DNA from 3 places in the Neotabrizicola paludis genome. Region 3 is predicted to be linked to each of the others. Evidence: riboswitches for the same ligand, from Rfam matches in the RefSeq annotation. Region 3 holds a riboswitch; each other region holds the start of a gene.

What was found. A riboswitch is a leader RNA that binds a small molecule or an ion and turns the genes downstream of it on or off. The one in region 3 is predicted to bind cobalamin.
Positions count from the first base shown of each region.
Region 1: it holds a riboswitch for cobalamin, as region 3 does, so the genes downstream of both, ACED67_RS20440 (CbtB domain-containing protein) here and ACED67_RS12945 (TonB-dependent receptor plug domain-containing protein) in region 3, are expected to answer to the same signal.
Region 2: it holds a riboswitch for cobalamin, as region 3 does, so the genes downstream of both, ACED67_RS20300 (aromatic ring-hydroxylating oxygenase subunit alpha) here and ACED67_RS12945 (TonB-dependent receptor plug domain-containing protein) in region 3, are expected to answer to the same signal.

Region 1 is NZ_JBGTYM010000013.1:76,974-83,730, forward strand. Features, by position in the region: gene ACED67_RS20425 (cobyrinic acid a,c-diamide synthase CobB) at 1-527, shown strand, start outside; gene cobA (uroporphyrinogen-III C-methyltransferase) at 530-1,252, shown strand; gene ACED67_RS20435 (DUF1636 family protein) at 1,245-1,580, shown strand; cobalamin riboswitch at 1,640-1,861, shown strand; gene ACED67_RS20440 (CbtB domain-containing protein) at 1,895-2,071, shown strand; gene ACED67_RS20445 (CbtA family protein) at 2,076-2,837, shown strand; gene cobF (precorrin-6A synthase (deacetylating)) at 2,898-3,668, shown strand; gene ACED67_RS20455 (hypothetical protein) at 3,768-4,091, opposite strand; gene ACED67_RS20460 (TRAP transporter small permease subunit) at 4,088-4,249, opposite strand; gene ACED67_RS20465 (FCD domain-containing protein) at 4,331-4,537, shown strand; gene ACED67_RS20470 (Na/Pi cotransporter family protein) at 4,669-6,366, opposite strand.
Region 2 is NZ_JBGTYM010000013.1:43,887-50,643, forward strand. Features, by position in the region: gene ACED67_RS20290 (DUF1513 domain-containing protein) at 1-846, shown strand, start outside; gene ACED67_RS20295 (FAD-binding oxidoreductase) at 924-2,000, opposite strand; gene ACED67_RS20300 (aromatic ring-hydroxylating oxygenase subunit alpha) at 2,005-3,243, opposite strand; cobalamin riboswitch at 3,361-3,561, opposite strand; gene ACED67_RS20305 (fumarylacetoacetate hydrolase family protein) at 3,647-4,807, opposite strand; gene ACED67_RS20310 (RBBP9/YdeN family alpha/beta hydrolase) at 5,272-5,844, opposite strand; gene ACED67_RS20315 (Lrp/AsnC family transcriptional regulator) at 6,009-6,482, opposite strand; gene ACED67_RS20320 (Rrf2 family transcriptional regulator) at 6,700-6,757, shown strand, end outside.
Region 3 is NZ_JBGTYM010000005.1:173,339-180,095, forward strand. Features, by position in the region: gene ACED67_RS12925 (adenosylcobinamide amidohydrolase) at 1-183, opposite strand, end outside; gene ACED67_RS12930 (ABC transporter ATP-binding protein) at 194-937, opposite strand; gene ACED67_RS12935 (FecCD family ABC transporter permease) at 934-1,914, opposite strand; gene ACED67_RS12940 (ABC transporter substrate-binding protein) at 1,911-2,774, opposite strand; gene ACED67_RS12945 (TonB-dependent receptor plug domain-containing protein) at 2,749-4,632, opposite strand; cobalamin riboswitch at 4,753-4,952, opposite strand; gene ACED67_RS12950 (amidase) at 5,168-6,616, shown strand; gene ACED67_RS12955 (ABC transporter ATP-binding protein) at 6,716-6,757, shown strand, end outside.

The sequences.
Region 1 (6,757 bases), on a different contig from region 3:
TCCTGCCCTTCTCGCCCCTTGCCGATCAGGCCCCGGACCCCAGCGCCACGGTCTGCTGGCTGCCGGGCGGCTATCCGGAACTTCACGCCGCGCAACTGGCCGCGTCCGAAGGCTTCCGCGCTGGTCTGGCCGATTTCGCCCGGACCCGCCCGGTCCATGGTGAATGCGGCGGCTACATGGCGCTTGGCGCGGGGCTGGTCGCCGCCGATGGCGCGCGCCACCGCATGGCCGGGCTGCTGGGGCTTGAGACCAGCTTCGCCAAGCGGCGCATGCATCTGGGTTATCGCCTTGCTCGCCCGCATCGTGCCCTGCCCGGTCAGGGGACGCGCCCCTTGCGCGGCCATGAATTCCACTATGCCACGATCCTCTCGCAGCCCGACGCGCCCTTGGCCCGCGTGACCGACGCGACAGGGGCCGAGGTGGCGGAGACCGGCTCATTCGCGGCCCAGCCGGGCGGTGGCACCGTCTCCGGCACGTTCTTCCACCTGATCGCTCCCGCCGCCTCTCTTGCCCCGCAGGACCCCTAGCCATGACTGGCTTCGTCTCTTTCGTCTCCGCCGGCCCCGGCGATCCCGAGTTGTTGACCCTCAAGGCCGCGCGCCTTCTGGCGGGGGCCGATGTCATCCTGTTCGATGACCTCGCCTCAGGCCCGATCCTTGCCCATGCCGGACCGGGCACGGAACTGGTCGCGGTGGGCAAGCGCGCCGGAAAGCCCTCGCCCAAGCAGGATCATGTCAGTCGCCTTCTCGTCGATCATGCCGCCACTGGCGCACGGGTGGTACGGCTGAAATCCGGCGATTCCGGTCTGTTCGGGCGGCTGGAAGAGGAGATCACTGCCCTGAAAGCCGCCGGGATCGGTTTCGAAATCGTGCCCGGCGTGCCTTCGGCCTGCGCGGCGGCGGCGGCGGCGGGGATTCCGCTTACCCGCCGGGTGACCGCGCGCCGGGTGCAATTCGTCACCGGGGCCGATGTGACCGGCAGCCTGCCCGAAGGCCTTAACTGGGCCGCGCTGGCCGATCCGCAGGCGACGACAGTGGTCTTCATGGGGCGGCGCAGCTTTCCTGCCCTTGCCGCCCGGCTTCAGGCCGAGGGCCTGTCGCCCGAAACATCCACCCTTCTGGCCGAGGCGGTGGGCCATCCCGACCAGCGCCTGACCCGCAGCACGCTGGCCGGGCTTGCCGCAATGCTCGTGGACGCGCCCCCCGCCGAAAGCCCGGCGCTGATCCTTTACGGTCCGCTGGCCGATGCCTGAACCCGCCGCCCTGACCGTCACGCTCTGCACCTCTTGCGCCCTGGGCCGCACGGGCTTTGCCGCGCCCTTGGCGCAGGCGCTGGCAGAGGCGGGCGTGGCGGCAAAGGTCCAGACCGCCGATTGCATGTCGGGCTGCGCCCGCGCCTCGACCTGCGCCTTCCGCAGCGCGGGCAAGACCGCCTATCTCTTTGGCGATCTTGGTGAAAGCGACCTTGCCGATCTTGTCAACTTCGCCCGCCGCTATGCCGTTTCGCCCGATGGCACCTTTGCCGATGCCCGCATCCTTGGCGCGCTGCGCCTAAAGGCGCTGGCGCGGATTCCGGGCTGATTCCGTCGCAATCGCCGACCCGCAGGCCGCAATCGCGCTTGACCCTGACAGCATCCTGATGGCAACTGGCGGGGCATGGCGTCCGATCAGGCGCAAAGCGCTCGGACTGAAACGGGAATGGGGAAAGGGCGGACCGAATACGGCGCCCAAAGCCCCAACCGCCCCCGCGACTGTATGCGGAGAGCGGCTTTCCAACGGCCACTGGCCCCTCACCGGGCTGGGAAGGCGGAAAGCAGCTTCGACCCGCGAGTCAGGAGACCGGCCAGGCACGAAAGCAACAACCGCCGTCGGGTGTGACGGTAAGGAGACTGAAGATGACCAATACCCAGACCGCGCTGCGCGCGTCGGACAAATCCTCGGCCTTGATGGCCGTTCTTTTCGTGGCCCTTCTGGGCGGCGCGACCCTGTTCGTCGCAGGCCATGCGCAATCGGCCGCGCTGCATGACGCCGCGCATGACATGCGTCACGCCACCGGCTTCCCCTGCCACTGACATCATGATCCAGAAAATGCTGGCCAGCGCGCTGTTCGCTGGCGTTGCGGCGGGGCTGCTGGCGGCCCTGCTGCATTTCGCATTCGTTCAGAAGTCGATCCTTCTGGCGGAAGAGTATGAATCCGGCAGTCTGACCCATTTCCAGGGCACGGCGGCTGAGGGTCATGACGCGTCTGAAGACCATGATCATGGCGCCGCTGCCGAGGCCGAAGCCGGGCATGACCACGGTGCGCATGACCATGGCACGGCGGGGGAAGAGCCGTCCGAGTTCCAGCGCAATGCGCTGACCGGGCTGTTCTCGATCCTGATCTACAGCGCCTATGCGCTGATCCTGGTCGCGGGATTCGGCCTTGCCATGGCCTATGGCCGCCGAGTCGGCGCGCGCGAGGGGCTTTTGTGGGGGATCGCGGGCTTCGCGGCCTTCCAGCTTGCCCCGGCCCTGGGTCTTGCGCCCGAACTGCCCGGCACAGCGGCGGCCGAGCTGGCCACCCGGCAGGTCTGGTGGTGGGGCACGGTGCTGTCGACAGCGACCGGCATCGCGCTTCTGGCCTATGGCAAGGGCGCGGTCTATGCCGCGCTTGGCCTTGCCCTCCTCGCCGCGCCACATCTGATTGGCGCACCGCATCTGGAAGGCTTCGCCGGCGTCGCCCCGCCCGAACTGGCCGCCACCTTCGCCGCACGCGTGCTGGGTGTCGGGCTTGTGGTCTGGGCGGTGCTGGGCTGGACGGCTGGCGCGCTCTGGTCGAAGGAAACCGCCACTGTCTAAGGTGACAACCCCTGCCGTCGCGCTGTTCGGGCGCGGCGGCTTCTCCTGCAGGAAAGCCCGATGATCACCCTCGACCTGATCGGCATCGGCAGCGGCAATCCCGACCATGTCACCGCCCAGGCCGCCAAGGCGATGGACCGGGCCGACCTGATCCTTGTCCCGCTCAAGGGCGAGGACAAGGCCGACCTTGCGGGCCTGCGCTACCGTATAATCGAAAGTTGCGTGACCAATCCCGCGACCCATGTGCAGGGTTTCGATCTGCCCGTCCGCGACCCTGCAACGCCCGATTACCTCGCCCGCGTCAGCGACTGGCATGATGCCATCGCACTGGCCTGGGAGGCGGCCATCCGCCCCCATCTCCGCCCCGAGGTTCCGCTGAAGGTGGCGCTTCTGGTCTGGGGTGACCCCTCGCTGTACGACAGTTCCCTGCGCATCGCCGAGCGTCTGGCCAAACGCCTGCCGCTGACCCTGCGGGTCACCCCCGGGATCACGGCGATTCAGGCGCTCTGCGCCGCCCATGCCATTCCCTTGAACGGGCTTGGCGCCCCCGTGACCATCACCACCGGCCGCGCCCTGCGCGAGACGGGCTGGCCCGCGGGCAGCGACACGGTGGTCATCTTGCTGGATGCGGGCGGTGCCTTCGGCACGCTCGATCCGACAGGCATCTCGATCTGGTGGGGGGCCTATGTCGGGATGGAAGAGGAAATTCTGATCTCTGGCCCGCTCGCCGAAGTCGCGTCGCAGATCCTCGAGACCCGCAGCAGCGCCCGCGCCGCCCATGGCTGGATCATGGACATCTACCTGATGCGGCGCGAGCCTGCACTGCCCTAGGCGACGCGCCAAAGCGCTTGCGATCGCAAGTGTCTCGCCGCCGCCATGCCATTGGCGCGCGCCGGAAACGGGCAAGGCCGATGAAGCTGCTGCCAACGATCATTTTGCGAATGTCCTAAGATGTTTCGGGTCGGCCTCGATCTGGGCAAGGCAATGCACCGTCGCGGCGATGGCGAAGACCGGCAGGATCAGCCAGAACCAGACCTTGCGGATGCCCAGCGTCACGGTCGGCTCCTGATAGATGAAGTTGAAACTCTGGGCCGAAAAGGCCTCGAGCGAGGCCGCCGCACTTGCGGCCAGGGGGTCGAACCAGACCCAGACCATCCAGCCCAACAGCAGCGTGAACACCAGCAAAAGCAGATCGGCGAGCAGCCGCAGGACGGCGGCGCTGCGGGGCGAAAGGCAGTCGGGCAGCAGCGTCACCGCGATATGCTGGCGCCAACGATCGCCGCAGCCGCGGCCAGAAAAGTCGCGATCACCATCAGATTGACCGCAACCTCATCGACCCAGATCAGCGGAGCGCCGAAGAAGCGGCCTGCCACATTGGCCAAGAGCAGCGTGAAGAAAATGAATGTCAGCACGGCGGCCAGAAAAATCTCGGCCCGCGCGGGGATCGGGCCTGGGAGGAGCGGCTGATCGCGGCCTGGTATCGGCTGGAGCGGATGGGGCGCAGCGCCGAACCGCGCGATCTGACCGAATGGGAAGGGCTGAACACCGACTTCCACCCAGCGCTCGTCGGTGCGGCCGGTTCGGTCTGGCTTTTGCGGATGCGGGGCATGATGTATCAGCACCATGAACGCTATCGACAGTTGTCGCGCAGGCAGCCCGCAAACCAGCGCGATGTGCATGAGGAACATCGCGCTGTTTGAAAGCGCCATGGATCGCGATGTCCCCCGCACGACCGAGGTGATCCGCCCCATATCCAGCGCACGACAGATGCCGTCAGCCGGGCGCTGGAGAGCGGCGCGCATCGCGCCTGACCGGGGCCTTTCGTGCCCGATCAGACCTCGGGAAGCGGAACGGTCTTGGCCTGCGCGCTGCGCAACCGGCTTTCGCGCAGCAGCCCAAGATCTTCAAGGATCGGATAGGCGACCGAGGCCAGATGCGCGTTGACCCGCTTGAGGTCGCGCAGCAGATCAAGATGGATCGAGCTGGTTTCCAGCGTTTCCTGCCGCCCCGCGCGCATCCGCTCCAGATGCGCTTCGGCCGATTGCGCCTCCAGCTTGCGGCTGACGATCTTCTGATCCATCAGCCGCCGCGCGAGGGCGGCGTCGCGGGACAGGAAGATGGCCTGCGCGAGTTTAAGGTTCTCGGCCGTATGGTCGTAAAAGGCGCGGATCTCGGCCAGGCCCTCGGGCGAGAGCATGAGTTTCTTGCGGGCCTTCTTGACCGCAATTTCCGCAAGTCCGCTTTCGATGATGTCGCCGACATGCTCAAGGTTGATGGCGTAGGAGATCACTTCGCTGGCACGCGCGGCATCAGCCTCGTCCAGTTCGGCGCGCGACAGACGGGCGACGTAGAGCTTGATCTTCTCGTGCAGACGGTCGACCTCGGTTTCCAGCCTGGCCACCTCGGCGCAGGGGGCGGCATCCGCCTCGGTCAATGCCTGGCGGCTGCGCTCCAGCATCTCGGCAACCATGTCGCCCAGACGCAGGGTTTCGCGGGCGGCGACGGCCAGCGCCATCTCGGGCAGCGCCAGCAGACTGTCGTCCAGGTAGCTGGGCGCCGAAGGGCGTTGATCCGCGCGGTCAGGCAGCATCCAGGCGGCGAGATGCGCGACAGGCCCAAGAAGCGGCAGAAAGATCGCCAGAAGCGCCAGGTTGAACCCGATATGCGCGCCCACGACCAGATGACCCGGCTGCGGCAGCAGATCCTGCAGCACCTGGCCCAGCGGCGCAGCCGCCACCAGCACGGCCCCTGCCCCGATCGCGCGCACCAGCAGATTCGCCAACGCCACCCGGCGCGCGGCCAGCCCTTCGGCCTGAACCGCCAGGAAGGGCGGCACCGCGCCGCCAAGATTCGCCCCGGCCACCAGCACGAGCGCAAGGGCCGGCCCGACAATCCCCGCCGACGCCAGCAGCATCACCAGCACCACGACAGCAAGGCTGGAGGACGCCAGAACCGCGAGGCCCGCCGCCAAGAGAAGAGCGAAGATGGGCGCCGTCTCAAGCCCGCGCAGCACCAGCGCCAGGGTGGTGGATTGGCGCAGGGGTTCTGTCACGCCGCCCAGCAGGTGCAGCGCCAGAAGCATCAGACCCAGACCCAGAAGCGCGCGGCCGGTGTTGCGGCTGCGCGAGGCATGGCCAAGGTTGAAGGTCAGCACGCCCGCGAAGATCAGCGCCGGGGCCAGCCAGGAAATGCCGCTTGACAGCAGAAGCGTCACCACGGCCGTGCCAAGATTGGCGCCCAGCATCATCGCCTGCGCTCGCCGCGGGGTCACGATGTCGCGCGCCGTGAAGGCTGCAACGATCACGGCCGTCGCGGTGCTGGATTGCAGCCCGAGCGTCGCAAGGAACCCCCAGAAGGCAGCGGCAACACGGTTGCCCTTGCCCCGCCCAAGCCAACGTCGCAGCCCCGCCCCATAGGCGCGCAGCACGCCGGTCTTGATCATCCGCAAGCCCCAGAGCAGCAGCGCGACCGCCCCGAGAAGATCAATGAACTCTGCCGTCCCGCCCAAGATCACCGCACCTCTGTTCACGCGCCCGCCCCTGCAGGCGGATCATTTGATCCCAGACCCTGCCACTCCATGCACATGAGTGCAACAGAAGTGTTACAAATCTTTTACAATCGGCGAGAAACCGGGCGTGTGCGGCCGGAAAGCTACTCCACTTGCAGATTGAGAGCGGTTTTCGTTAGGATTTTCGCGATCCCTTCACCCTGAACAGACTGTGCGACCCTTGCACAGGGCTTGCACAGACCGGGGGAGCAGCCTCGCCAAGGGCAAACCGAAGACATCCGCGATCCGTGCAAGCCGGGTGTCGGAACCTGCGAGCATGCCGCTTTCGGCGGCGTCGCGACATTTCTGATGCGCGATGAACATTGCGCCGGTCGGCATCGCCCGCCCGGTTCAGGCTGTCGGCAAGCCCAGC
Region 2 (6,757 bases), on a different contig from region 3:
CTGGCCGTCGCCTTCGCCCGCCGTCCCGGCACTTTCGCGCTGGTGCTGGATTGCCGGACAGGTGAGATCGCGCACCGGCTGACCCCGCCCGAGGGCCGCCAGTTCAACGGCCATGGTGCCTTTTCCGACGATGGCAGCCTGCTGATGACCAGCGAAGTTGTCGCCGAAGGCTCGGCCGGCCGCGTGGGGCTGTGGGAGACCAAGGGCTTCACCCGGATCGGCGAATGGGACAGCCATGGCGTCGGTCCACATGACATCAAGCGCCTGCCTGACGGACGTATCGTCATCGCCAATGGCGGCATCCAGACCGATCCGAGCGACCGCACCAAACTGAACCTGCCGGACATGCGCCCCAATCTGGCGCTGCTGTCGGCGGATGGCGCGCTGCTCGATCTGGCGGAACTGCCAGATGAGCTGCACCAGAACTCGATCCGCCACCTTGCTCTGGCCGGAAGCAGCGTGGCCTTTGCCATGCAATGGGAGGGCGACGCGGCCGATCCCGTCCCGCTTCTGGGCCTCTGGACGCCCGGCGCGGCGCCTATTCTCTGTCAGGCGGCGGATGCCGAGATGTTCACGATGCAGGGCTATGCCGGCTCGATCGCCTGCGCGGGCGGGATGGTGGCGCTGACCTCGCCCAAGGGCGGGGCGGTGATGCTTTTCGCCGAGGATGGCCAGTATCTTGCCACCCATCGCCGCGCCGATCTGGCGGGCGTTGCGCCCTTGGGAGATGCGTTCATGGCCACCGACGGCGCGGGCGGGCTGTGGCGGGCGGATGCCGAGACGCTGACCCCGCTGTCGCAGGAAAGCGTTGCCTGGGACAATCATCTTGTCCCTGTCGGGGTCTGAGCCCTTCGTCCTGGCACAAATAGCCCATGCGGGTCCGAGGGCGCCCTCCCCCGGATGTGGCGCTCGGGCGCTACGCCTCAGACTTCGACCGCGATCTTGCCCATCGGGTTCGAGCAACAGGCCAGGATATAGCCGGCGGCGATATCCTCGTCGCTGATGCCGCCATTATGGACCATATGCACGTCGCCCGCGGTCTTCTTGACCTTGCAGGTGCCGCAAAGGCCGAAATTGCAGCCCGAAGGGATGTTCAGACCAGACCGTTTCGCCACCGCCAGCACCGTGTCGGTTTCCTCGCAGCGCGTGGTGACGCCCGAGGTCGCGAAGGTGATCTCGGCCCGCGCGCCTTCGACCGGGGCGACATCGTCGATCACCGGGGCCTCGGCTTCGGTCTTCACTGGCGCGCCGAAGCTTTCCTGATGATAGCGGTCCATGTCATAGCCCAGCGAGACCAGCATCTCTCGGACCGATTGCATGAAGGGTTCGGGGCCGCAGCAGAACACTTCGCGCTCAAGGTAGTCAGGCGCCATAAGGCCCAGCATGATCTGGCTCAGGCGGCCCAGATACCCCGGCCAGGACCGGAAGGGATCGGGCTCTTCGACGGTGAAGCGCAGCTTCAGGCCGGGGACGCGATTGGCGAATTGCTCAAGCCTTTCGCGGAAGATGATTTCCGAGGGCCGCCGCGCGGCATGGACGAAGGTGATGTCGGGCATCTCGCCCGAATCCCAGGCCCAGGTTGTCATCGACATCATCGGCGTAATGCCCGAGCCAGCGGAAATGAACAGATATTTCGCGGCCTTGTGGCGATGGAAGGAGAAGATTCCCGATGGCCCATAGGCCTTGATCTTCATGCCTGGCTTCAGATGGTCTAGCATCCAGCGCGTGCCCTCGCTGGTCGACTGCGCCTTGACCGTAATCGAGATCGACAGCGGGCGCGAAGGCGAGGAGGAGATCGTGTAGGTGCGCTGGATCGGCCCGCCCTTCACCGGCAGTTCCAGCGTGACGAACTGGCCGGGTTGGTAGTCGAACCAGGCGCCCGAGGGCGCGCGGAACGTGAAGGAGGCGGTGTCGCCGTTTTCCGGCACTATCATCGCGCATTCCAGAAGCTCGCTGTCGTTCCAGGGTTCGGCCGACCAGTTCATCCTTTGCTTGGGCATGGGATCACTCCGCCGCCATCGCGGGGCGGGGCGACAGGCGCCCTTCCATCAGCCGGCAGTACCAGTCGACGAACTGCACCACGCCCTCTTCCTGGATCATCGAATAGGGGCCGGGTTCATAGGCGGGCGACAGGATGCCCTTCTGGTTTTCCTCGACCACCAGACGATCCTCGTCATTGGTGTTCAGCCAGACGCGGGTCAGGGTTTCGAGGTCGTAATCCTTGCCTTCAACCGCGTCCTTGTGGACCAGCCATTTCGTAGTCACCTGAGTTTCGGTCGCGCTGATCGGGAGAACGCGGAAGACGATGGCATGATCACCGAGGAAGTGGTTCCAGGTGTTCGGGTAATGGAAGAACAGCAGGCTGCCCGCATCGTTAAAGGGCATGGCGCCCATGCGCTTGGCCACCGCCGCTTTGGTGCTCATCGTGTAGCTTTCGGCATTGTTCAGCAGGGGAATCCGCGCCAGGCGCCATTGCGAGGTCGGGTGCATCACGAAGCGCGAAGGCAGGCCAGCCCCTTCGCAGCGGGTCCAGTGGGCCAGGATCTCGTCGCTGGCCGAATGCGGGCCGTCCATCGCGCCAATCTTCGGGTTGTCCGAGAAGGTGCGGCACAGCGAAGGGTGCGAGCCGCCGCAATGATAGCATTCGCGATTGTTCTCGATCACCAGCTTCCAGTTGCCGTTTTCCACGATGCTTGAGGAGAAGGCGACCTTGGCATCCTTCAGCCCCGAGGGCGCAAGGTAAGACATCAGCGGCTTGGCCAGTTCGGCGATGGGCGGCGGCACATCGGCCAGACAGACAAAGACCATCCCGCCCAGATCGACGCAATGGACCTTCTTCAAGCCGAACTTTCCGGCATCGAAGCCTTCGCCCATGTCGCGGGCATATTGCAGCTTGCCGTCAAGGTCATAGGTCCACTGGTGGTAGGGACAGACGAGTTTGGGTGTATGGCCATGGTCCTTGGAACAGAGGCGCTGGCCGCGATGGCGGCAGACATTGTGGAAGGCGCGGATCACACTGTCATTGCCGCGCGTGATCACCACCGGATAGGCGCCGACCTGAAGCGTGGCATAGGCGCCGGGGCGGTCCAGCTCGCAGGCCGGGATGGCGAAAAGCCATTCGCGGTAGAAGACATGCTCCAGATCGGCGGCATAGGTGCCCTCGTCGCAATACAGCGCGCGGGAGAGAGAGAAATTCGGCTGGCGGGCAGCAAGCTCGGCGGCAATTTCGGGCTGGCTCAACATGGATTAGACCTCTGGACTGGCAGGGCTTTTTCGGAGTGCTGACGGGCAATGGGACGAAGGCGGCGAGCGCGCTTCTGAGGGAAACGCCCGGCCCATCGCCCGCACCGCCGCCCGCGGCTTGACGTCTGCTGCAAGGCTGGTTTCCGGGCTGCGGGCCATGGGCCTTGCGGCCCGGGCGCGGCGCCTTCCCGGGGCTCCCTTTCCCCAGTGGCGATTGCCGCGCCCCTGTCCCGTCACCGTTGCGGGGGCAGCGCCGGTCTTGCACCGGCTTCCCAATTCTCCGCTGTCGCCAGCGGCACCTTGCAGGGTTCAATCTATGTCAGGAGCGACGAGCCCGCAGCGCGACGGCGACATTCGCCCGTCGCTTTCCGACAGGACCCCTCGCGGCGCGCGGAATCCCCGCCTACAACAGCCCCCGATGCGAGAGGTTTTCCATCAGCGCGCGCAGGCCGAAGCTCCAGGGCGCGATGCGGTCGCTGGGCTGGACCTCGTTCACCAGGCGGCCAAGTTCGGGGCATGAAATCTCGACCCGGTCGCCCCAATGATGGGTGAAGCCCTGGCCCTTGCCGTCGCGGTCCTGCACCGGAGCGAACATGGTGCCCAGGAACAGCATGACGCCGTCGGGATATTGATGGTTCAGGTTCAGGGTCTGTTCGGCGATGTCGGCCGGCGGGCGCGAGATCTGACTCATATCGGAACTGGCCTGCAGGATGAAGCCATCCTCACCCTCGACCTTGAGCGTCAGTTTCAGGCTTTCTAGCCGCTCGCGTGGGAAATCGGGGGTGAAGAGGCGCAGGAAGGGGCCAATGGCGCAGGCTCCGTTATTGTCCTTGGCCTTGCCAAGAAGCAGGGCCGAGCGCCCCTCGACATCACGCAGGTTCACGTCATTGCCAAGCGCCGCGCCGCAGATGATCCCACGCGAGTTGATCGCCAGCACGACCTCGGGTTCGGGGTTGTTCCAGACCGAGGCCGGATGGACGCCGATCTGCGCGCCGCTTCCCAGGGAAGACATCGGCGGAGCCTTGGTGAATATCTCTGCATCGGCGCCGATGCCGACCTCAAGGTATTGCGACCAGAGCCCGGCCTTTTGCAGATGCGCCTTGACCTCGGCCGCCTTGGCGCTGCCCGGCACCACGCCACGCAGGTTTCCACCCAGGATTTCGGCCAGTTCGCCGCGCAGGGCCTCGGCCCGGGCGGGTTCTCCTTTGGCACGTTCTTCGATCACGCGCTCGATCATCGAGCCCGCGAAGGTGACGCCCGCAGCTTTGACCGGCTGGAGATCGCAGGGGGCAAGCAGCCGACCGACAGGGCCTTCATTTCCGCCTTGGGCCAGGAACTCGTCCAACTCGCCAAGGAGGGGGAAATCGTCTTCAAGATCTTCGGTAAGAAACTCGCGCTCAAGCAGGCCCGCGACCGTCGGCGAGACACGGGACAGGTCAAAAACCTGACCGCGCCGCACAAGGATCGGGCAAGGCCCGCCCGAGGCCTGCGCCCAGACGCGGCCGAGCAGAAGCGCAGTAGGGTCTGCGGGAAGGATATCCGCCGCGCCAAGCCTGATCTGCATCGCCCTGCCCCTTTGTTGCCCGGCACGGCCAGACCGCCGCGCGCCATGGCCTCAGTGATGGGGCGTTGGGGCAGCTTGAGCAACAGTGGAAACGTCAAGCCCGCGTGAGAAGGCCGATAGAAAAGCCCTGTCCGCGGCCGACCGCCGCAGCAAAAGACCTAGATCAACAAAAGCGCAAAGGTGCCAGACAGGATCACAACGAAGACGGCAAGACCGACATAATCGGCGCGGCTGGGTTCACTGTTGCGAAACAGACGGTTCATCTCGGACCTCGGACTGCGGCCACCGCAGCGGTGGCCTTTCTGGACGCGAGCCTGGCAGCGGCGGCGCATCCCGGTTTCGGTTCGTGGGCGACTCGTTATGCTGATTTATCTACCAACTATATCGTTATTATGCACCCAAAATCTTTTCCCACGCGCCCTTGCCCCGGTGGAACAGCGTCACCTTGCGGCGCGGAGACGTGGTCAAACCGCCCGCCAGGCGGTTTGCGCGGCCCAGGCAAAGGGTGCGCGCGCACTGCGCAGAATCAAGGCGTCGCGAAAGGCGCGCCCCTGCGGCCAGGGACCGAAGCCGGAGGCGACGTTGATATGCCCCACTTCGCCCAGATCGACGAGCTGGGCCCCCCAGGACGAGGCAAGTTGCCGGGCGCGCGGCAATGTCATCCACGGATCGTTGCGGCTGGCGACAACCGTGGCGGGCACAGGCAGCAGACGCTCGGGGATCGGGCCAAAATGGCCAATGCGGTCGCTGCCGCGCGTCTCGGCAGGCGCCACCAGCAGGGCGGCGCGCACGGGCAGATGCGGGTAGCGCGCCAGGAGACGGGCGATCAGAACGGCGCCCAGAGAATGGCCGACCAGGATGCTGTCGGGGTTGCGCAGGACGGCCTCGCCCAACTCATATTCCCAAACCGCCGGCACCGGATGCGATGGGTCCGAAAGGGCCACCATCTGAGCCGTGGCTTCAACGGTCAGCCACCAATCCTGCCAATGCGGTGCAGGTGAGCCGTCAAGCCCCGGAACGATCAGCGTCTTCGACATGATCCATCTCCTTTTCACCATACCGCCCCACCTGGGGACTAAGAATACACTACCATGTTTGTCGTGTATTGTGCTTCCAAACTGCCCCGGCCCCGCAGCAGAGTTTTCTCTCTGGGCCCCCGTCGCGCCGCAGAATTTCCCCCGGGGATCGACAGGCTGCCGGATCAGCGGTTTCGCGTGTCGACGGGATAGGCGGTGGTGTATTTGATCCGCTCCATCGCGAAATGCGATGTGATGTTGCGGATGGGAACGGCATCGGTGAGCCGTTTGTAGAGCCGGTCATAGGCCTCCATGTCCGGCACGGCCACGTGGAGGAGATAATCCATCTCGCCCGCCATCCGGTACACTGCCATGATCTCGGGAATGGTGGCGGTGGCGGCGGCAAAGCTGTCACGCCAGTCAGGCCCGTGATCGGGGGCCTCGATGCCGACGAAGACGGTCAACCCGAAACCCAGGGCCAGGGGATCGGCTAAGGCGACACGGCCGGTAAGGACGCCCGCCGCCTCAAGCTTCTGGATGCGTTTCCAGCACGGCGTCTGCGACAGACCGACCCTGTCGGCGATCTGCGCAATGGGACGCGTGGCATCCTGCATGAGTTCGGCCACGATCTTACGGTCGATCAGATCGAGGTCTTCCATGGCTCTTCTCCAATGTTCGGTGCGGCACCAAGAGACGGCGACCAGGTCGGTTCCGCCCACAATGACATAAATACTCTTTTTGTCTATCGTTTTTATCGTGTATAGAGTTGATCTATGCCGGCTCGGCAAGACTTGGCATGGCATGTGCTGGCTTTGCCGCTGCACAATGGATAAAGCCGCCGTTGATAAATGCGAGTGTCCCTCCTAGGCTTGCCCCATGATCACGCAGAAGATGAAATACGCGCTCAAGGCGCTTCTGGCGCTTGCCGACGAGG
Region 3 (6,757 bases):
CATCTGCCCGGCGAACCAGCTTTCCACGTCGAAATCCTGCGTCAGTTCGGCGTTGCGCACCTCGCGCCAGACAATGCAATCGGTGGCCACATAGCCCGCCCCCTGCGGCGCATGGGACAGGACGCGCATCTGCTGCGGCAGACGCGCCACCAGCCAGGGCCGGTCCAGCACAAGCGTGATCACGGGCGCGCCCTCACCGCACCACGCCCAGGGGCTGAAACACCGGCCCGTCCGGCGTTTCGGCATGATAGCCGCGAATGCCAAAGACATCGGCCAGCCGCGCCTCGGTCAGAACCTCGCGCGGCGTGCCATCGGCGACCAACTGGCCGCGATGGATCAGCACAAGCCTGGTGCAATGCCGCGCGGCAAGCCCGAGATCATGCAAGGACACCAGCACCCCCCGGCCTTCCGCCGCCAGATCCGCAAAGACCTGCATGGTGCGGATCTGGGCCTCGGGATCAAGCCCGGCCACCGGCTCGTCGGCCAGAAGCAACGGGGTTTCCTGCGCCAGAACACGGGCGATCAGGGCGCGCGCCTGCTCTCCCCCCGACAATTCGGTGGCGCGGCGGTTGCGGAAGCCTGCCAGCCCCATCCGTTCCAGCGCGCGCGTCACCGCCGGATGGTCGGGGTCCGCCGCGCCATGCGCGCTGCGGCCCAGCGCGACCAGGGTTTCCACGCTGACCGGCCAGGCAATCTCGCGACCCTGCGGCAGAAAGGCGGCGGCGCGGGCGCGGGCCGCGGGGGCAAGCACGCTCAGCGACGAGGCGCCTTGATGAGGCAAGAGGCCAAGCGCGCCCCGCAACAGGCTGGTTTTGCCCGCGCCGTTCGGGCCAAGCAAGCCGACGCATTCCCCCGGCGCGATGGTCAGGCTGACGCGATCCACGACCGGACATGAGCCGCGCAGAACGGTCAGGCCGGTGAGGGACAGAAGGCTCATGCTTCGACCCTCCGCAGCCGCCAGATCAGATGCAGGAAGAACGGTGCGCCGATCAGGGCGGTCAACACGCCCAGTTTCAGATCGGCATCGGGCGCGATCAGACGGGTGGCGATATCGGCGGCCAAGAGCATCGCCGCGCCGCCCAAAGCCGAGGCGGGCAACAGGACCGAAGGCCGCGCCCCGGCGAAAGGCCGCAGCAGATGCGGCACGACAAGGCCGATGAAGCCGACACTGCCCGCCACCGCCACCGCAGCCCCCACCGAAGCCGCCGTGCCCAGCACAAGAACCAACCGCAGCCGTGACAGGTTCACGCCCAGGCTGCGCGCGGCATCCTCGCCCAGCGTCAGCGCGTCCAGCCCCCGACCCAGCGTCAGCAGCGCCGCCATGCCCGCCGCCATGAATGGCGCGGCAAGCCAGACATGGGTCATCGAGCGGTCGGCCAGAGACCCCATCATCCAATAGACGATCTCCATTCCCGCAAAGGGATTGGGCGAGAGCGACAGGACAAGCGAGGTCAGCGCTGCCGCCAGGGCCGACAGCGCGATCCCGGCAAGGATCAGCGCCAGCGCCCCGCCGCGCGGCCCGGCGAGAAGCAGGATCAAAAGCACCGCCGCCGCGGCGCCCGTCAGCGCCGACAGCGGCAGGGCCAGCGCGAAACGGGCGGCCAGGCCGGATTGCAGCGCCAGAACCGCGCCCAAGGCGGCGCTGGAGGAGACGCCGATCAACCCCGGCTCGGCCAGCGGATTGCGCAGATAGCCCTGCATCGCCGCCCCGGAAAGACCCAGCGCGGCACCGCACAGAAGCCCCAGGATCGCGCGCGGCAGGCGGATTTCCTGCATCACCAGCACGACCGGCCCGCCCTCGCCGCGCAGAAGCGCGCGCAGGCTTTCACCCAGGCCCAGCCCCGCCGGGCCAATCAGCAGCGAAGCGGCAAACAGCAGCGCGACCAGCAGCGACAAGGGCAGAAAAAACTTCATGGCAGCGCCTCGCGCGCGGCACGCATTCCCGCCAGCGCCCGCAAGATATGCGGCGTGCCGCAGACCCAGTCAGCATCCGAGGTTGCGATCCCCGCCGCCGCGCGCAGGTCGACCAGCGCGGGATGGTCGAGAATATCCTCGGAGCGCGAAGCACCGGGATATTTGGTCGAGGTGACGATCATCTCGGGCGCGGCCATGACCAGCCGCTCCAGTGGCAGCGTGCCGCCGCCGGTCAGCCCCGCCTGCGCGCCGATATTGTCGAAGCCCGCATGACGCAGCACGTCATCGGCCAGCGTGCCCTCGCCCACGGTGTAGCCATTCGGATAGTAAAGCGCGGCCCGGCGCGGCGGCAGATCGGTGGCAAGTGCGGCCAGCCCGGCCTGGAACTCGGCCACCAGCGCCTCGGCCTCGGCCTCGCGGCCCAGGGCGGCGCCGATGGTGCGGATCTGGCCCGGAATCTCGGCCAGTGCCGTGACGGGCGGCACCTGCACCACCGTCACGCCCAGATCGCGCAGCAGGTTGACCGAGGCGAGCGAGGTATAGGTGCCCGCCAGGACAAGGTCAGGATGCATGAGGAAAATCTGCTCGGCCCCGCCCCGATTGGCCGGATAGGCCGCTGCCTCGGCCACCATCGAAGACGACAGCGGGTCCGAGGCGAGATGGCTGACCGAGACCAGTTGGCCGGGGGCCGCAAGCAGCATGGCCAGCTGGTCGGTGCAGAGGTTCATCGACACGACGCGGGCAGGCGCCGTCTCGGCCGGCGCGGGCGAAGCGGCCAGCAGAAGGGCGGCCAGCGCCGAAAGACGCCGGACCGCCCCTGCCCGCACCGGGCGGTCAGAACCGGGCTTCAAGGCCGACATAGAAGGCCCGGCCCGAGGCGGCATAGCCGTCAACCATCTGATATTCCTCGTCCAGAAGGTTCTCGACCTTGAGGTAAAGCGCGGTCTTGTCGTTCAGGCCATAATCCATGCGCGCATTCAGCACGGTGTAATCCGGCATGTCCTTGGCCGAAAAAGTATTGGCGTCATTGTCGCGACGCCCGGCGACATGCAGGAGCGTCAAGCCGCCCGACAGCTTGTCGGACAGTGTGGCGTCCAGCGACAGGGCAAGGTTGTGATAGGGCACCTGCACGAGACGCTGGCCATCGGGGCGCCGACCATCGGTATAGGTATAGGCCAGGCCCAGCGTGACCGCATTCGACAGGGGCAGGCTGCCCGCCAGTTCCACGCCCTGGCGGGTCGACACGCCGGGCAGGTTCACCAGCGTCGAGGGGAAGCCGAATTCATAGGTGATCAGGTTGTCGACATCGAGGCGGTAAAGCGTGGCCGAAAGGCTTGCCCCACCTGCAAATTCCTGCTCGATCCCTAGTTCCCAGCTTTCGCTTTCCTCGGGCTCGAGGTCGGGGTTGCCGACAAAGGGGAAGAAGCCCGGATAGTCGCCGAAGCGTTCGTCGATCGACGGCGCGCGGAAGCCGGTGGCCCAGGCAGCCCGCAGTGTGGTGCCGGTCGCGGGCCGCCAGGCGGCAGCAATGCGGCCGGTGGGGAAATCGCCGAAGCCGCCGGAATGGTCCATGCGGACGGTTGCGGAAAGGTCGAAGGTTTCCGAAGGCGCCCAGACGGCCTGTGCGAAGGCACCGTAGATCGTGGTGTCGGCCTGCCCGCCGGGCAGATTGGTGTAATCGGCCGTCTCCTTGGACCAGTCGGCACCGTAGACCAGCGTAAGGGCCGGGGAGACCTCGGTCGTGCCCTGCCAGCCAAAGCTCAGCCGCTTGCCGCCGAAGCTGGACCTGTCGCCAGCCTCGTCATAGCTGCGATCGACATCCAGAGCGCTGACTTCGAAGCTGTGGCTTGTATTGCCCAGGGTCAGCTCGGCAAAGGCCCGCGCGCCGATTTCGGTCTTTTCCTGAGTATATCCAACAAGATCGCCCAGAACGAACAGCGGCGTGTAACCGTCGTAATCCTGTTCGGTGCGCTGCACGAAGGCCGCGGCGCCCAGGGCCAGAGTGTCGGAAACCTTGTAGCGCGCCGAGAAGGACAGGCGGGTGGCGTCGGCGCCGTCCCGTTCGGTCCCGCCGGCGAAGGAGGAGAAGCCGTCGGTGTGGAATTGGGTGGCGTTGAAGGCCAGGTCCAGGCGGTCATCCTTCTGGGTCAGGCCATAGCTGAGACGGGCGGTGCCGAAGCTGCCGGCTTCGGCAGAGATCGTTTGGTGAAAGCCTTCTTCCAGCGCCTTTGTGGTGGTGATGTTGATCACGCCGCCCACGGCCGAGCCGCCCCAGAGCGCCGATTGCGAGCCGCGCAGCACCTCGATCCGGCTGATATCGGCGCTCATCAGGCTGCCGAAATCGAAGGTCACATTGGTGCCCGAAGGGTCCGACACTTTGATGCCGTCGACGAAGACCGCGAGGTAGCGGCCATCGGCGCCGCGGATCCGCAGATTGGTGGTCGAGCCGAAGGGGCCGGACTGGGTGACGGCGACCCCAGGCAGCTTGGCAAGCGTGGTGGCGACGGTGGCGTCGTGATCCTTGGCCAGATCCTCCGGCCCGAGAACCGAGACGGAAACGCCGGTGCGCAACCGTTCGACGGCGGTGCGCAGGGCCGAGACAACGATTTCACCAAGATCAATGATATCATCATCTTGCGCCGCGGCGGGCAGGGCCGGAGCGAGAGAAGTGCCGCAGGTAAGCGCGGCGAGAAGCGCGAGGCGCGGGAGGGTTTGCATGGTCGTTCCCTTGCTGCGGCCGGGGCCGCCGTTGATGCGATCCGCCGCGGGGAAAGCCCCCGCGACCCTGGTCGTCACCACTGGCGGATGCCCGCCCTCCGTCGCGCGCCCCGCGCTGCGGAAAGGGTGATCACCCTGGCAGGTCTCCTGGCTTGCGGGTCATCGCTCGGGCGCGCCTTCCCGGTTTCCCAGTGGCCTGTCGCACCTTTGCTCGCCGCCTACAGTTGCGGGGGCAGCCGCGGAATTGGGTATGACACCCGCACCGCGTTCCCTTTTCATCCGGGGCGTTGACCCCGGAACCGAAGGCCTTCTCTCCTTAATCCCGGCAGGGGCGGAGTCAAGCGCGACGCGGTCGCGACAGAGTCTGAAACCGCCGCATCGCAGGGTTTTTCCGACGTCTTCCAAAGGTCTTCCGAACGTCTTCCAAAGGTCTTCCGCCCCAGCCCGCCGTTCCGCCCGCCCAAACCGCCGTTTCGGGGGTGGACCCGGCCGTCCCGCCCGGCCAGCATGGCCGCAAGGAAAAGGAGAGTCGCAGATGATTGGAGACCTTGGGGCGCGGGACGCGACCGAGCTGGCGGGGCTGGTGGCACGGGGCGAGGTCAGCCCGGACGAGCTGCTGGATGCCGCCCTGGCCGCGGTTGAGGCGCGCAATCCGGCGATCAACGCCGTCGTTCTGGTGCAGGAAGGCGTCGCGCGCGAGGCGATCAAGGCAGGCCTGCCGCCGGGACCGTTCCGGGGCGTACCCTTCCTGCTGAAAGACCTGGGTGCCGAGGCGAAAGACTTTCCCAGCCACAACGGCTCGCGCCTGCATGCCAATACGGTCTATCCGGGCGATTCCGCGATCTTCAGCCGGATGAAGGCGACCGGGGTCGTGACCTTTGGCCGCACGACCAGCCCGGAAGGCGGCATCGGAGCGGCAACCGAAAGCGCCGTCTATGGCGGGCCGACCCGCAACCCGTGGAACACCGATCACACGTCGGGCGGATCTTCCGGCGGCGCCGGTGCGGCGGTCGCTGCGGGGATCGTGAGTTTCGCCCATGGCTCAGATGGCGGCGGATCGGTGCGGATACCGGCGTCGAGCTGCGGCCTCTTCGGGTTCAAGCCGACGCGGGCGCGGCTGCCCGATGGGCCCTATGCCGGCGAGGGCTGGGCAGGAATGGCGATCGACGGCTTCCTGACGCGCAGCGTGCGGGACACGGCGGTGATGCTGGATGCCTGCGCCGGGGCCGATCCTGGCGCGCCCTATTGGGCGCCGCCTTTGGCGCAAGGCCATGCCGCCGCGATCAGCCGCCCGCCCAAGCGGCTGCGGGTGGCGCTGTGCGACACGACCTTCACGGGCCAGGCGATTGATCCGCAGGTCCGCGCAGCGGTTCTGGAAACGGCAAAGCTGCTGCAAGCTCTGGGCCATGAGGTCACCCCTGCCCTGCCCCGCACCGATGTGCCGGGCATGATGCGGGCCTGGACCGATATTGTCGCCGTGGGCACCGCCCTGGGCATCCGCCATGCGCTGGACGGTCGCGCGATGACCGACGATCTGGTCGAGGGCGTCAGCCGGGGCGCCTGCGCCCATGCCGAGACGCTGCATCCGACCCGCTATCTGGAAGCCGTGGGCAAGATCCATGCCTTCGGCCGCGAGATGGCGCGGTTCTTCGACCCCGAGTCCGGCCCCGGCTATGACGTGCTTCTGTCGGCCACGCTGGCCGAGCCGCCCGCCAAGGTGGGCCGGTTCAGCCATGAGACCGAGGATTACGTCGCCTTCCGCACCGGGCCGCAGGGCATCTTCGCCTATTCGCCCTTCTGCGCGGTCTTCAACGCCAGCGGGCAACCTGCCGCAAGCCTGCCGCTGGGCTGGTCGGACGGCGGATTGCCGATCGGCGTGCATCTGGCCGCGCCTTTTGGGTCCGATGAAATGCTGATCTCGCTATGCGCGGAAATCGAGCGCGCGGCCCCCTGGGCCGCGAAACGCGCCCCGATTGCCGGATAAAGCCGAAAGGAAGGGCTAGACAAGCCATCGTCGTGACGCACAATATGATCAAAATAATGCCCCAGCTTTGACCGGGGCTCACACAGGGGGAGATCGGTATTGGCGGCAGAAGCCATCATTTTGGCGCAGCATGTGATCAAG